Regions from separate parts of the Arthrobacter roseus genome, predicted to be linked through region 2. Evidence: predicted binding sites of a transcription regulator. Region 2 holds the regulator's gene; the other holds the start of a gene.
The links. Region 2 encodes LexA, which represses DNA repair genes until DNA is damaged. Its sites were predicted from a motif close to TCGAACANNTGTTCGA; they were not measured.
Positions count from the first base shown of each region.

Region 1 (7,392 bases), 250 kb from region 2:
CCCCTGACAATAGATGGATTCGTGCATGACTGCGTAAAGGCAGTTCGATGCCCTGGTGACGAGGGCGCCTACCTGCTGGAGGAATGTGTCGCTGAGCCGGGTGCCGTCGGCTGTGTCCATGAAAGCCTCCTCGAGGAGGAAATGCAGGGCATCGATGCGTGTATTACCACCAAGGTAGTTACCCACCATCTGGAACCGTTGGACGCTGAGGCGCTCTCCGGTGGGAAGATGTTCATCGTTCGAGCGCAGGTGCGCGATGACTGCGTTGACTCGTCCGCGGTCTTCAGGGTACTTCGCAAAGTACTCTGCGTTTCTGGCGGTCACGCGGGCGTAGGTTGCTTGGTAAACGCGGTCCGGTCCGCCTGTCAGTGGCGCCAGACCACCGGTGACCAGCGCAGCATGGACTCCCTGTGGTTCCAGCGAAAGGTAGGTGAGAACGCAGAAACCGCCGAAGCTCTGCCCAAAGATGGTCCATGGTGCGGAACTGAGAACGGTGCGGATACTTTCTGCATCCCGGACAATGGAATCTGCACGAAAATGGGTCAGGTAGTCCGCCTGTTGCACAGGGCCGCCGCGCATGGAAAGAGTAGCCGCGCTGACATACGAACTACGCCCGGTGCCGCGTTGGTCGAGCATGAGAATGTGGAAGTTCTTTGCGGCCTCCTTCATCCAACCGCCAAGTTCGGCAACGCGTGCTCCTTTTCCACCGGGTCCGCCCTGAAGAAATAACAGCCATGGAAGCTGCGTCGCAGCTGCTTCCGAGTGGGATTCCGAAACGTACTCGCGAGCGAATACGTCCAGGGTTTCACCGGGCGTGTCAGAGGCGTAGTCGAGGGGCACAGTGAAGAAATGTTCGACGGTTCGTACCCCGCGAAGCGAGTACGTGGCGCCCCTGCGGTGGGTGACACTGTTATGGGTTTCGGGTTCCATGACCATGAGTGTTTCTCCAATCTCCGGCATCAGCCGGTCAAGCTGCAGTGGCGCGGACTATTGGGTCGTGGGTGAGCTAGAGCTGTCCGGCGTCGGTGATTCGGATGATCGCTGTTCCAGCCTCGTCGGAGGCGGCCAGATCAACATCAGCGCTGATGCCCCAGTCGTGATGCCCGGCCGGATCGGCAAAGATCTGGCGCACCTTCCATAGGCCGGGCTGTTCGTCGATGAGCAGCAACGCAGGCCCCCGGCCGCCGGGACCGTCGTCGATGTCGTCATGCTCCACGAAGTAGTCGTCCATCAGTGCGGACCACCGGTCCGCATCCCAGCCCGAACCGGAATCGAGATCCGCCAGAGCCTGATCGTTCTCATCCGCGAACAACCGCACCCGGAGGAACATCTCGTTACGGACCATGACCCTGAATGCCCGGCGGTTCGCGGTCAACGACGGAGGCTCGGGCGGAAGGATTGGTTCATCAGCCGCGGCAGCGGCTGCTCCGGCTGTGAGCTGCTCCCATTCGTCCAGCAGGCTGGAATCGACCTGACGCACGAGTTCTCCCAGCCACTCGATGATGTCCTCGAGATCCTCGCGTCGGGCCGACGTCGGCACGGTCTGGCGAAGCGCTTTATAGCAATCGGCAAGGTACCGCAGGACGATGCCTTCGGAGCGGGTCAACGAGTAGAAGGCCACGTACTCGCTAAATCCCATAGCGCGTTCGTACATGTCGCGAACCACGGATTTGGGAGTGAGCTCGAAATCGCCCAGCCAGGGTGCGTCCTTGCGGTAGACCTCGAACGCCTGGGTCAGCAATTCTGCCAGCGGCTGCGGGTAGGTGATGTCCTCCAGCGCTGCCATGCGCTGTTCGTATTCAAGCCCTTCGGCTTTCATCGCCGCCACAGCTTCGCCCCGGGCCTTCTTCGCCTGGGCGACAAGGACCTGACGAGGTTTTTCCAGTGTTGACTCAATAACCGAGACCACATCCAGGGCGTAGGACGCACTGTCGGGATCCAGCAGGTCCAGGCTCGCCAGCGCAAAGGGAGACAGCGGCTGGTTCAGGGCGAAGTTTGGCTGAAGATGAATTTTGAGGCGGATCTGCCGTCCGGTCTCGTCCGGGACGGGCAATTTCTCCACGATTCCTGAGGTCCGCAGTTCACGATAGATTCCCAGTGCCTTGCGCGTCAGGTTCAGCTGGGAGGGGCGTGGCTCATGGTTGTTCGTCAGTAGCCGCCGCACAGCAGCGAAAGGGTCTCCCGGCCTCTCCAGCAGGTTCAACAGCATGGAATGGCTGATCGAAAAACTGGAAGATAGCGGTTCAGGAGTTCCGGCCACCAGCCGGTCGAACGCTTTCTCACTCCATGAAACAAATCCGGCAGGCGGCTTCTTTCGAACCACCTGGCGCAGCTTTTTCTGATCGTCACCAAATTTGGCGGCAGCCTTCGCCATTGCCTTGTTGTTCTCCACCACGTGTTCTGGAGCCTGCACGACGACGGTCCCGGCAGTGTCGTAGCCGGCGCGTCCCGCACGTCCTGCAATCTGGTGGAATTCACGCACGTTCAGCGGGCGGGTACGGACGCCGTCGTACTTGCTCAAAGCGGTGATGAGGACGGTCCTGATGGGTACGTTGATGCCAACCCCGAGAGTGTCGGTGCCGCAGATGACCTTGAGCAGCCCCGCCTGGGCTAGCTGTTCCACAAGCCTGCGGTACTTTGGCAGCATTCCGGCATGGTGGACGCCGATGCCGTGCCGGACAAGTCGGTTCAGAGTCTTTCCGAATCCCGCTGCAAACCGGAACCCGCCGATCAGTTCGGCAATCCTGTCCTTTTCTTCTCTGCTGCATACGTTGATGCTCATCAGACTCTGGGCGCGGTCTATGGCCTCCAGCTGACTGAAATGCACCACATAGACTGGCACCTGGCGTGTTTCCAGGAGTTCCTCGAGCGTTTCGTGAACGGGGGTCTCGGCGTAGTAATAGTGAAGCGGGATGGGTCGCTCCGCCGAGCTGACGGTCACAGTCTCCTCGCCGGTCAACTCCGTCAGTTCCCGTTCAAACCGTGAGACGTCGCCCAAGGTGGCGGACATCAGGAGAAACCGGGACTGCGGCAGCTCGAGTAGCGGCACCTGCCAGGCCCACCCGCGTTGAGGATCGGAATAGAAGTGGAACTCGTCCATGACAACGCAGCCGAGCTCCGCCGCGGCGCCTTCGCGCAGAGCGATATTCGCGAGAATCTCCGCGGTACAGCAGATGATCGGCGCGTGCTGATTCACGGCGGAGTCGCCGGTAACCATGCCAACATTCTCTGCACCGAAGACTTCACACAGGGAGAAGAACTTCTCCGAGACAAGGGCCTTGATGGGCGCCGTGTAATAACTCCGTTCACCCAGAGACAACGCGTGGAAATGGGCAGCCAGCGCCACCAACGATTTCCCGGAACCCGTCGGCGTCGCAAGGATGACATTGTGGCTGGCAGCCAGCTCCATGACGGCCTCATCCTGAGCCGGATAGAGTTCGAAGCCGCGCGCGGACGACCAATCGGTGAAAGCCGCATAAATAGCGTCAGGGGTTGCATCGTCAGAGGTGGCAGGCAGTAGGTCAAAGAGAAGCATGGTTCCAACAGCTTAGCGCTCGGCGGAAACATGCCGGCGCCGGGACCGAGAACATCACCAGCCGCGTGACTTCCACTCCTGAAGATGAGGGCGTTCGGCACCGAGGGTCGTGGATGCACCATGCCCCGGATGAACCACGGTGCTATCGGGCAGGACGTTGAAAACCCGATCAACAACGTCCGCGTAGAGACTGGCAAAGCGGCTTGGATCGTTTCCGGTGTTCCCGAGTCCGCCGGGGAACACCGAGTCGCCGGAAAAAAGGTGCGCCGGTCCGTCTGGATCCCGGTATAGGAACGCCAAGGAACCAGGCGTATGCCCACGCAGGCCGATAACCTCAAGCTCGAAGCCATCGAAGGTTCCGGCATCACCGTGCGCCAGCACCACGTCAGTGGGCACATTGATATCTGAGACGTCGGCCTCACCCGCAGCCGTCTGCGCTCCCGTCAAGGCAACCAGATCGCCCAACACCCGTACATGATCCCAATGGCTATGCGTTGTGGCCACAAGGGCCAGATGCGTCGCCTTCGCGGAATCGTCATGAGCATCACTGAGCATCCGCTGAATCGCTGGAAGGTCATCAGCGGCGTCGATGAGGACCTGATCACCTGAGCTTCTCGAGGTCAGAAGGTAGACGTTGTTCGCCATATCGCTCACGGAAACAGTGCGGATCGTCAATTGCGGCAGTTCAATCATGTAGGAAGTCTAGACACCATCACCGTGAATTCTCGGTCGACCATGCAACACTGAGTTGATTCGGCATCGACGCAGAGACGGAAGAGCATCACATGAACGCGGACCCCTACCCCTGGCTGACTCTCGATACGCAATCCAAGACGTCGCCCTCGGAACAGGTCCGTGCGCTCATCGCCACGGCTGCAGCCTCAGGCAGCTTGTCGGTGGGAAGCCGGCTTCCGCCCATCCGGACCCTGGCTAACACATTGGGCCTGGCCGCGACCACGGTGGCAAAAGCGTACCGGGAACTCGAGCGCGCCGGAGTCGTAGAAACCAGATCGAGGGCGGGTACAGTGGTCGTTTCCACGGGCGACGACGCCCAAGCCAGGGCTGCGGAAGCAGCCGCGGAATTCGCCGCCGTCGTCAGGGCACAGGGGCTCAGCGGAGAAGATGCCGCCGCCCTAGCGCTCGCAGCCTTCAACAGCCTTCCATAGAGCAATCTGCAGCCACCGCATGCGTGGGGTGAGCGATAAGCCGGAAGCGAAATACCCGTTCATCGAATACGTATTCGATATCCCATCCATTACAGTGGACGCGTGTCTACCGCAAATTCTGCCCTTTCAGAGTCAGCCACCGAAACAGCACTTGTTCCCAATGACCATTCGCGTCTGATCGTGAAAGGTGCGAGGGAACACAACCTTCGCAACGTAGATCTTGATCTGCCCCGTAACGCGATTATCGTGTTCACAGGCCTCTCGGGTTCGGGCAAGTCATCACTGGCCTTCGACACAATCTTTGCGGAAGGACAGCGTCGATACGTCGAGTCGTTGTCCGCCTACGCGCGGCAGTTCCTCGGTCAGGTGGATAAACCTGACGTCGACTTCATCGAGGGTCTCTCGCCGGCGGTATCCATTGACCAGAAGTCCACGAGCAAGAACCCGCGGTCAACAGTCGGTACCATTACTGAAATTTACGATTACATGCGGCTCCTGTGGGCGCGAGTAGGGCGTCCTTTCTGCCCGATGTGTGGCGAACCTGTCATCCGGCAGACCCCGCAGCAGATCGTTGACCAGTTGCTCGAGCAACCGGAAGGGACTCGATTTCAGGTCCTCGCACCAGTCGTTCGTGGCCGTAAGGGTGAATTCGTCGACCTTTTCCAGGACCTGACAACTCAGGGGTACTCTCGTGCACGCGTGGACGGTAAACAGATTCAGCTCACCGAACCACCGAAACTCGGAAAGCAGTACAAACACACAATCGAGGTTGTCATTGACCGTCTGGTTGTCAAAGATGGGATGCGGCAGCGACTGACGGATTCGGTGGAGACAGCGCTGAAGCTGGCCGAAGGCCGCATGCTTGCAGACTACGTAGATCTCCCGGACGAAGACCCGGCAAGGGTTCGTCCTTATTCGGAGAATCTCGCCTGCCCCAACGAGCACCCGCTTGCCATTGACGAAATCGAACCTCGGTCCTTCTCCTTTAACAATCCCTTCGGTGCTTGTGTGTCCTGTAGCGGTATTGGCACCAAGTTGGAAGTCGACGAGGAACTTGTGGTGCCCAATCCTGCATTATCGCTCGCCGAGGGAGCCATCGCGCCATGGTCCCTGGGGACGGCAACGCTTGAGTACTGGACCCGATTGCTGGATGGATTGTCGCGGGACATGGGTTTCTCAGTGGATGTGCCCTGGCAGAAGCTTTCTGCTGAGGCACGCAAGGCTGTGCTGCACGGCAAAGATCACAAGGTCACCGTTCAGTATCGAAACCGGTTCGGCCGCGAACGCAAATACAGTACGGGCTTTGAGGGCGCCATACAGTACATTCATCGCAAGCATGTGGAAACAGAATCCGATCATGCCCGCGAACGGTACGAAGAGTACATGCGACAGATCCCGTGTGCTGACTGCGGCGGAGCGCGGCTCAATCCGGCGTCACTGTCTGTGCTCATCAACGGCAAGTCCATTGCGGAAGTATCCGCGATGCCCATGCGTGAGTGCGCAGCGTTCCTTGGACAACTGACGTTGACAGGACGCGAGGAGCAGATAGCTAGCCAGGTCCTTAAAGAGATACAGGCCAGATTGACGTTTCTGCTCGATGTTGGGCTGGAGTATTTGAATCTCGAACGAGCCGCGGGCACCCTCTCCGGTGGCGAGGCTCAGCGCATCCGCCTTGCCACCCAGATTGGATCGGGTCTTGTTGGCGTACTCTACGTGCTTGATGAACCCTCGATCGGTCTGCATCAAAAAGACAACAGGCGCCTCATCGAAACCTTGACACGTCTGCGCAATCTGGGGAATACGCTGATCGTTGTCGAGCATGATGAAGACACCATTCACGAAGCCGACTGGATTGTTGATATTGGTCCGGGTGCTGGCGAACACGGGGGAGAGGTTGTCCACTCCGGATCTCTTGAGGATTTGTTGGTCAACGAGCGCTCCCTGACCGGTCAGTACCTCTCCGGACGACGGTCCATTAAGATTCCTGCCAAACGGCGCAAGTATGACAAATCTCGTCAGCTCAAGGTTGTTGGCGCCCGCGAGAACAATTTGCGCAAGGTCGACGTCGCATTCCCTCTTGGGCTTCTTACCGCCGTGACCGGAGTCAGCGGGTCCGGAAAATCGACGCTCGTCAACGACATCCTCTATAAGGTACTGGCGAATAAACTCAACGGCGCCAAGCAGGTGGCGGGCAGGCACACTCGCATTGACGGGTTGGAGCAGCTCGATAAAGTAATTCACGTGGATCAAAGTCCGATTGGGCGCACTCCGCGGTCCAATCCGGCAACGTACACGGGAGTCTTCGACAACATCCGCAAGCTCTTTGCCGAGACAACGGAAGCAAAAGTCCGTGGCTACCTGCCTGGCCGCTTTTCTTTCAACGTCAAGGGTGGCCGTTGTGAGGCCTGTTCCGGTGATGGCACACTCAAAATTGAAATGAACTTCCTGCCGGACGTCTACGTTCCATGTGAAGTCTGCCACAGCGCGCGTTATAACCGTGAAACCCTGGAGGTCCATTACAAGGGTAAATCTATTTCGGATGTCCTTAACATGCCCATCGAGGAAGCCGCAGAATTCTTCGCAGCGTTCGCGCCGATCGCGCGCCACCTGCGAACTCTGGTGGATGTTGGTCTGGGGTACGTGCGCCTCGGCCAACCGGCCACAACACTCTCCGGTGGGGAAGCACAGAGG
Region 1 is NZ_JAFBCU010000001.1:1,724,573-1,731,964, forward strand. Features, by position in the region: gene JOE65_RS08445 (alpha/beta fold hydrolase) at 1-930, opposite strand, end outside; gene JOE65_RS08450 (DEAD/DEAH box helicase) at 1,007-3,535, opposite strand; gene JOE65_RS08455 (MBL fold metallo-hydrolase) at 3,590-4,228, opposite strand; gene JOE65_RS08460 (GntR family transcriptional regulator) at 4,321-4,701, shown strand; gene uvrA (excinuclease ABC subunit UvrA) at 4,804-7,392, shown strand, end outside.
Region 1: a site for LexA is predicted at 4,764-4,779, ahead of uvrA (excinuclease ABC subunit UvrA). Genes of this name have one in related genera too.

Region 2 (7,392 bases):
TGGAGTGCTTGGGTGCCCAGAAATGCCCTGTTGCTCAGGAGTGCTTCAGCGAACGCGCCAGAGCTGATGCAGCTGTGGCTGATATTGTGATCACCAACCACGCGATGCTTGCCATCAGTGCTTTCGAGGGGCTAGCAGTGCTTCCGGAGTACGACGTCGTGGTCATCGACGAAGCTCACGAGCTTCAGGACCGCGTAACCGGTGCTGTCACCGGTCAGCTCTCGTCGAACCTGATATCCGCGGCAGCATCGTCTATGCGCAAACACACCAACACGAGCGTTGAAGCGTTGTCGACCGCGGCCCGCCATTTCGAGGAATCGATGGCGGAACTGTCGTCTGGCTTGATGCACGCCGGCCTCAACGAGGAGCAGGAACAGGCGATCTCCCAGGTTCGGGATGCCTGTCGTGTGGGACTGTCCGATTCGAAGCAGGATGCAGGTTCACCGGCAGATGGTGGGAGACAAACCGCTCGCTCGCGAGTGACGGCCATCCTTGAATTGTGTGAGCGATTGATCAATGCGCAGAATGCCGGCGAGGTCTTGTGGGCCTCTCGAGCGAGCACCTTCTCACCTGGTATCGGGTATTCGCAACCGGATGAGAGTCAGCCCGCAAGTCTGCATGTTGCACCGCTATCGGTAGCTGGCCGTCTGCGGTCCGGACTTTTTGAGGATCACACGGTGATCCTCACTTCAGCCACCCTCGCCGTAGGAGCAGAATTCGGACCGGTCGCTGGCGGGCTGGGTCTTGCGGGGCCAAACGTCCCGTCCTGGACCGGGACAGACGTTGGTTCCCCGTTCAATTATCCAAAGCAGGGTGTTTTGTACGTTGCCGGGCACCTGCCTAAGCCCGACCGGAACGGTGTTCAGGCTCAACTCGTGGAACTGGAGCTGCTGCTAAAAGCTTCCAGAGGCGGGGCCTTAGGGCTATTTTCTTCGAGAAGGGCGGCCGAGGAGGCGGCGGACACGCTTCGGAGCAAAGTCGATTTCCCTATTCTGTGCCAGGGTGAATCGACCATGGCGGCTCTGATCGAGCAGTTCGGTGCCGAGCCGGATACGTGCCTGTTTGGGACGATGTCGCTATGGCAGGGCGTGGATGTCCCTGGTGACTCCTGCCGGCTTGTCACCATCGACAGAATTCCCTTTCCGCGGCCGGATGACCCCTTGACGACCGCGCGTACCAGGGCCGTCGCCAAAATCGGCGGAAATGGTTTCATGACCGTTTCTGCAGCGCAGGCAGCTGTGAAACTTGCTCAGGGTGCTGGCCGCCTGATTCGAAGCAGTAATGATCGTGGAGTCGTGGCGATCTTGGATTCGCGCTTGGCTACTGCTGGTTACGGCGGATTCCTACGTGCGTCGCTGCCGCCATTCTGGGCTACCTCGGACCAGGATATTGTTATAGGCGTCCTCAAGAGACTGGCCGCGAGAGACGAAACCTAGACTTGGCTATAGCGAACGCATAACCGAAACGACCCTGCCCATGACTGTGGCATGATCGCCGAGAATTGGTTCGTACTGGGTGTTCTGCGGTAACAGCCATGTATGGCCGTCCCGTTGGCGGAAAGTTTTTACGGTCGCTTCATCGTCCAGGAGAGCGGCGACAATGTCCCCATTATCAGCGGTCGACTGCCTGCGGATGACTACCCAGTCTCCGTCACAGATCGCGGCGTCTATCATGGAGTCCCCGACGACTTTCAGCATGAAAAGTTCTCCATGGCCCACCAGCTGGCGGGGCAGGGGCATGACGTCTTCGACTGCCTGATCGGCCAGTATCGGACCACCGGCAGCGATACGACCCACCAGCGGAACCATGGCCGGTCCTGAGTCTGGTAACGGTAGAGCAGTGATCGTTGCGGGGCCGGGCGTAGTCCCGTTCTTCCCCCCGGACGCAGCTGACTCAGGGGGGGCGGCTGAGAGGATTTCCATGGCTCTGGGTCGCTTCGGATCTCGCCGAATGTAGCCAAGCTTTTCTAGGCGGCCGAGCTGGTGGGTGACGCTTGAAAGGCTTGCCAGGCCCACAGTGTCGCCAATCTCCCGCATGGACGGCGGGTAACCGTACGTTGATACGGACTGCCTGATAGTTTCCAAAATCTTGGCTTGGCGAACAGTCAGAGGGCGGGGAGCGGCAGGACGGTGCGATGTTCCTGATTCGGAGTAGGCATCTGCGGGTGTCATTCGGCTTCCTCCACTGTGTTGTCGCCCAGACGTGCGACGTAAGAATCCCAATCGGCAAAATGTCAGTCCCGGATGGTGGAGTACTTTCCATGATCCGCTGCCGATTGTTGTCACCAGCCTATGTGGCGTTGACCGCTTTCTCAAACATTTGTTCGAAGGTGTGTCGACAATACTCGATCATCGGTGCTATAAATGAGCTACGAATAGAACATGTGTTCTATTCGTAGCTTCGAAGGTCGAATAAAATCGAACACATGAACGAAGGAAGGTGTTGACATGTCGACCAATTCGTCGATCTTGGGAACCGCATCGATTTTTCCTGCAGACGCAGGTACACGTTTGTCCCTGACTCGGAGGGGTCGCTTGGTCTTCATCGGACTTCCGTTGATGGTTTTGGCGGCCTCTCTCTTGACGTTTGTAGGGTTCTTTACAGCCCCTGCCATGGCTTCAGGGTTCGACAACCTCAACCCCACGGATACCGTGAGCGTCAGCGTGCCCAGCGGTGGAAGCCTGTGGAACTTGGCTCTCGAGTATTCTCCGGACCGTGATCCCCGGGATGTTGTTTTTGAGATCGTTGAGTTGAACGATCTTGGCACGTCAACGGTGCAAGCCGGGCAGCAGATCTTCGTGCCAGTTTCCCGGTAGTGGAGTGGGCGACATTTGGCTTGCCTAGATGACTCGGTCTCATTTTTCGTTTGTGGCTGCTCTTCATTTAAGCTTGTTTCGTGAGTGAAAAGTTGGATCGACTGGATAAGTTGCCACTGCGGCGGGACTTGGTGGGGTTAGAGCCGTACGGAGCGCCCCAGATAGACGCGGAGGTGCTCCTCAACGTCAATGAAAATACACACGGTGTGCCGCTGGAAGTGCGAGAAGCCATCGCGGAGGCAGTTCAGGAAGCTATCCAGGGTTTGAACCGGTACCCGGATCGCGAATTTACAACTTTACGCACATTATTGGCCGGGTATCTCGGCCACTCATTGACCCCCAACCATATCTGGGCGGCCAATGGATCCAATGAGGTACTGCAGCAGATCCTCCAGGCCTTCGGTGGCCCCGGCCGCACAGCCCTCGGGTTTCCGCCAACATATTCGATGTACCCGTTGCTGGCGAGTGCAACCAACACCGAGTATGTCAGTGGCGAGCGCAGTGATCACTTCAGTCTCACCGCAAGGGACGCCGCGGAGCAGGTCGCAGTCCTCGCCCCAAACGTGGTGTTTTTGTGCTCACCCAATAACCCGACGGGAACTGCGTTGGGGCTAGATGTCGTTGAAGCGGTCTACTCTGCCGGTGAGAGCAGCCGGGCGATCGTCATAGTGGACGAGGCGTATGCGGAGTTTGCCAAGGAAGGCACCCCGAGTGCTCTGTCCTTGCTTCCCGGAAGAGAGCGACTAATCGTTAGTCGAACAATGAGCAAGGCGTTCGCCCTTGCGGGAGCCAGAGTGGGATACCTTGCTGCGTCTCCGGAGGTAACGGACGCGCTTCGGCTGGTGAGGTTGCCATATCACCTGTCGGCTATCACGCAGGCAACAGCCAATGCTGCTCTTCAGCACCCCGCGATACTTTTGGCCAACGTGGAGGACATCAAGTGCCAGAGAGATCGAATTGTCGAGGGACTGCGTGATCTCGGTCTCAGGCCAGAGGAGTCAGATTCCAACTTTGTTTTCTTCGGCGGCGTGAGGAACACCTCGCGGGTTTGGCAGGGCCTGCTGGCTGCGGGAATCCTGATTCGGGATGTTGGAATTCCGGGCTATCTCAGGGTGACGGCCGGAACCGCGGAGGAGACGGAGCGGTTTCTCACTGAACTGGGGAGGCTGGTTCAGGACGAGTCATACTTGAAGTCGTGACAGGAAGCCCATCCTCAAGCGAACTCACTAAAATTTTCCACCAAAGGACTACCTCTATGAACACGCAGGTAAGCGGTAGGCGCACAGCATCGCTCGCGCGCTCCACCAGTGAATCGTCGGTGGTCGTCACCGTTGATCTTGACGGGACGGGACGCTCGGACATCGATACGTCGGTACCGTTCTTCGACCATATGCTCACAGCTTTGTCCAAGCATTCGCTGATCGACCTCACGGTCAAGGCGAAGGGGGACACCCATATAGATGTGCACCACACGGTGGAGGACGTGGCCATCACGCTCGGAGACGCATTGAAGGCCGCGCTTGGAGACAAAACTGGAATACGACGTTTTGGAGACGCTGCGGTTCCGCTTGATGAGGCGCTGGCGACGGCGGTTGTCGACATCTCGGGCCGTCCGTATCTGGTTCACGAGGGCGAGCCTGCCGGTCAGGAATACCACCTCATAGGTGGACACTTCACAGGCGCGCTTACCCGCCACGTCTTTGAGTCGATTACGCTCCACGCGCATATCTGTCTGCATATGCGTGTGCTGAGCGGGAGAGACCCACATCACATCGTCGAGGCTCAGTTCAAGGCGTTTGCCCGCGCGTTGCGCACTGCCGTGGAGAAGGACCCACGGGTTAACGGCATTCCATCAACAAAAGGTGCGTTGTGAGCAACCGTGTGACAGTTCTGGACTATGGGTCTGGAAACGTGCGGTCAGTTGTTCGCGCGCTCGAGCGCGTGGGAGCTGAGGTCACCTTGGGGTCCTCAGCCGATGAAGTGCTCGAGGCCGACGGTCTCGTGGTCCCTGGAGTTGGTGCTTTTGCCGCTGTCATGCAGGGACTGAAGAAGGTTGATGCGCTGAGGCTGATCGGCCGGAGGGTTGCCGGAGGCCGACCGGTGTTAGGCATCTGCGTTGGGCTTCAGATCCTGTTTGATGCGGGCGTCGAGCACGGCGTGCGCACCGATGGGATGGGGGAATGGCCCGGTACTGTCGAACCTCTACGGGCACCGGTAGTTCCCCATATGGGCTGGAACACGATTCAGTCGCCGGAAGGCACTCGGCTCTTCGCGGGCCTAGAGTCTGAGCGCTTTTATTTTGTCCATTCCTATGCGGTGCAGGAATGGGACTTCGATGTAACCCAACCTCGAATGAAGGCTCCTATGGTGACGTGGTCGGATCACGGCGGGCCGTTCATCGCCGCCGTCGAGAACGGTCCACTATCAGCGACTCAATTCCATCCAGAGAAATCCGGCGACGCAGGCGCGGCGCTTCTCCAAAACTGGCTTGGAAGTTTCAGCTAGCCGTGGGGAGCTTACTCCTCATGGCCCTAGCAGGTCTGCTCATCGGTGGCGCGATCTCGTTTCGCAGACAAAATTTCTCCACCTTTTTGACTGTAGCCCTATGGATCCTTGCTGGCCTGTCGTTGTTGGCCGCCTATCTGTTGACTCTCTAATCGAAACGAAAGCCTGTTCACATGACTGAACCGATTGAATCACCCCGACTCCAACTCCTGCCCGCCGTTGATGTCGCAGGCGGCCAAGCCGTCCGCTTGGTCCAGGGGGAAGCTGGCAGCGAGACATCCTTCGGTGACCCGTTGGATGCCGCCATCGCTTGGCAGGAGGGCGGTGCGGAATGGATCCATCTGGTAGACCTCGATGCTGCGTTCGGACGCGGATCTAATGTGCCACTTTTGAAGAGAGTCGTCCGTGAACTAACGGTGCAAGTTGAACTCTCTGGCGGTATTCGAGATGACGCTTCCCTCGAGGCAGCCCTTGAACTGGGCGCAACCAGGGTCAACCTTGGTACGGCGGCTCTGGAGGACCCGGAGTGGACGGCGAAAGTCATTGACCAGTACGGGGACGCCATTGCTGTTGGTCTTGACGTGCGCGGAACGACGCTGGCGGCCAGAGGCTGGACGCGCGAGGGCGGGGACCTGTGGGATGTGCTCGCCAGGCTTGAGGATGCAGGGTGCGCGCGCTATGTCGTCACCGACGTCACAAAGGACGGAACGTTACGCGGACCGAATATTGACTTACTGCGGCAGATGCTGGTCCGTACGGAAAGACCTGTTGTAGCTTCTGGCGGAATCTCAAGTCTTGAAGATATCCGGGCGCTACGGACGCTAGTGCCGGCAGGCTTGGAAGGCACCATAGTGGGCAAGGCGCTATATGCCCGGAACTTCACGTTGCCAGAGGCGTTGGACGTCGCGGGAAGGGCTTAGCACGACGGTGACGAAGGAACTGCCAGAACATATAGTCGCCGCTCTGCGTAGGGCCGGTGGCAAGGCTGATTCCGCGGGTGCCCTATGGGAAGGGCGTGATCTTTCGGCGTCGGGTAACCCCTTGCATGATTTCGATAACGACGACGGATCGGTCAACGCGCACTACCAAGGCGCTGTTGACCTTCTTGTCGCTGGCGAGTGCGGAGAAAACGCGGTCGTCCAGGCGCTGAGTCAGGCGCGCGTCTTTGTGCCGATAGTGGCTGAACTAAGCACAGAAGCCTCCGGGCAGCTAGGGATCGTTTCAGACAAGGAGGCCGATATGGCCCTCATTTGGCTGCAGGCTCCGGACGGACGGAAGGCTCTTCCGATCTTTTCCTGTGTGGCGCATATGCAGCGATGGCACTCGGACGCAAGGCCCGTTGCCGTCTACGCTCCCAGAGCGGCTCTCTCCGCAGTCTCCGAGGGAGCTGAGCTGTTGGTTGTGGATCCCGGTTCGAACTTCACCTTCGTGGTTCGCCGGCCTGCGCTGTGGGCGCTCGCTCAGCAGGCTTCTTGGAACCCGTCGTATGAGGATCCGGATGTAGCAATACTGCTCAAAGCAGCAGTTGCCGAGGAGAGCTTGGTCAATAAAGTCATAGCTCAACCGGGCCCGGGCATTGCCTCGCGTACTGCCGCCGGCTCCGTAGTTGCCGGTGGGGGGCCGGGACCTGAATTACTTGTCTGGCTTCAGCTCTTGCCTGGCCTCGGCGCTGCGGAAGTTCAGAAGGTGGCGGCTCGGTTTCGAGAGAGGTTAGCTTCGAACTCGTGCTTCACCGAGAAGGTGGACTCGCTTGAAGTTCGCTTGACGGACTGAGGCACCGTTCAAGCGTCTAGGGTCAATGGGACGGCCATGCTGACCGCGCCGTTCTAGTTGACGGGCCCTGTGTACTTTTCGCCCGGGCCCTTGCCCGGGGCATCCGGAATGCTTGATGCTTCCCTGAAAGCCAGCTGCAGTGAGCGAAGGCCGTCACGGATAGGTCCGGCATGCTGACTTCCGATCTCTGGAGCCGCGGCAGTGACGAAGCCTGCCAATGCTGTGATCAGCTTGCGCGCTTCATCGAGATCTTTAAGCTCCTCCGCGTCGTCGCCTGCAGCCAGTCCGCACTTAACGG
Region 2 is NZ_JAFBCU010000001.1:1,472,831-1,480,222, forward strand. Features, by position in the region: gene JOE65_RS07305 (ATP-dependent DNA helicase) at 1-1,436, shown strand, start outside; gene lexA (transcriptional repressor LexA) at 1,443-2,171, opposite strand; gene JOE65_RS07315 (peptidoglycan-binding protein) at 2,448-2,816, shown strand; gene JOE65_RS07320 (histidinol-phosphate transaminase) at 2,897-4,015, shown strand; gene hisB (imidazoleglycerol-phosphate dehydratase HisB) at 4,072-4,689, shown strand; gene hisH (imidazole glycerol phosphate synthase subunit HisH) at 4,686-5,321, shown strand; gene JOE65_RS15315 (hypothetical protein) at 5,342-5,473, shown strand; gene priA (bifunctional 1-(5-phosphoribosyl)-5-((5-phosphoribosylamino)methylideneamino)imidazole-4-carboxamide isomerase/phosphoribosylanthranilate isomerase PriA) at 5,495-6,241, shown strand; gene JOE65_RS07340 (SseB family protein) at 6,249-7,094, shown strand; gene JOE65_RS07345 (DUF1844 domain-containing protein) at 7,148-7,392, opposite strand, start outside.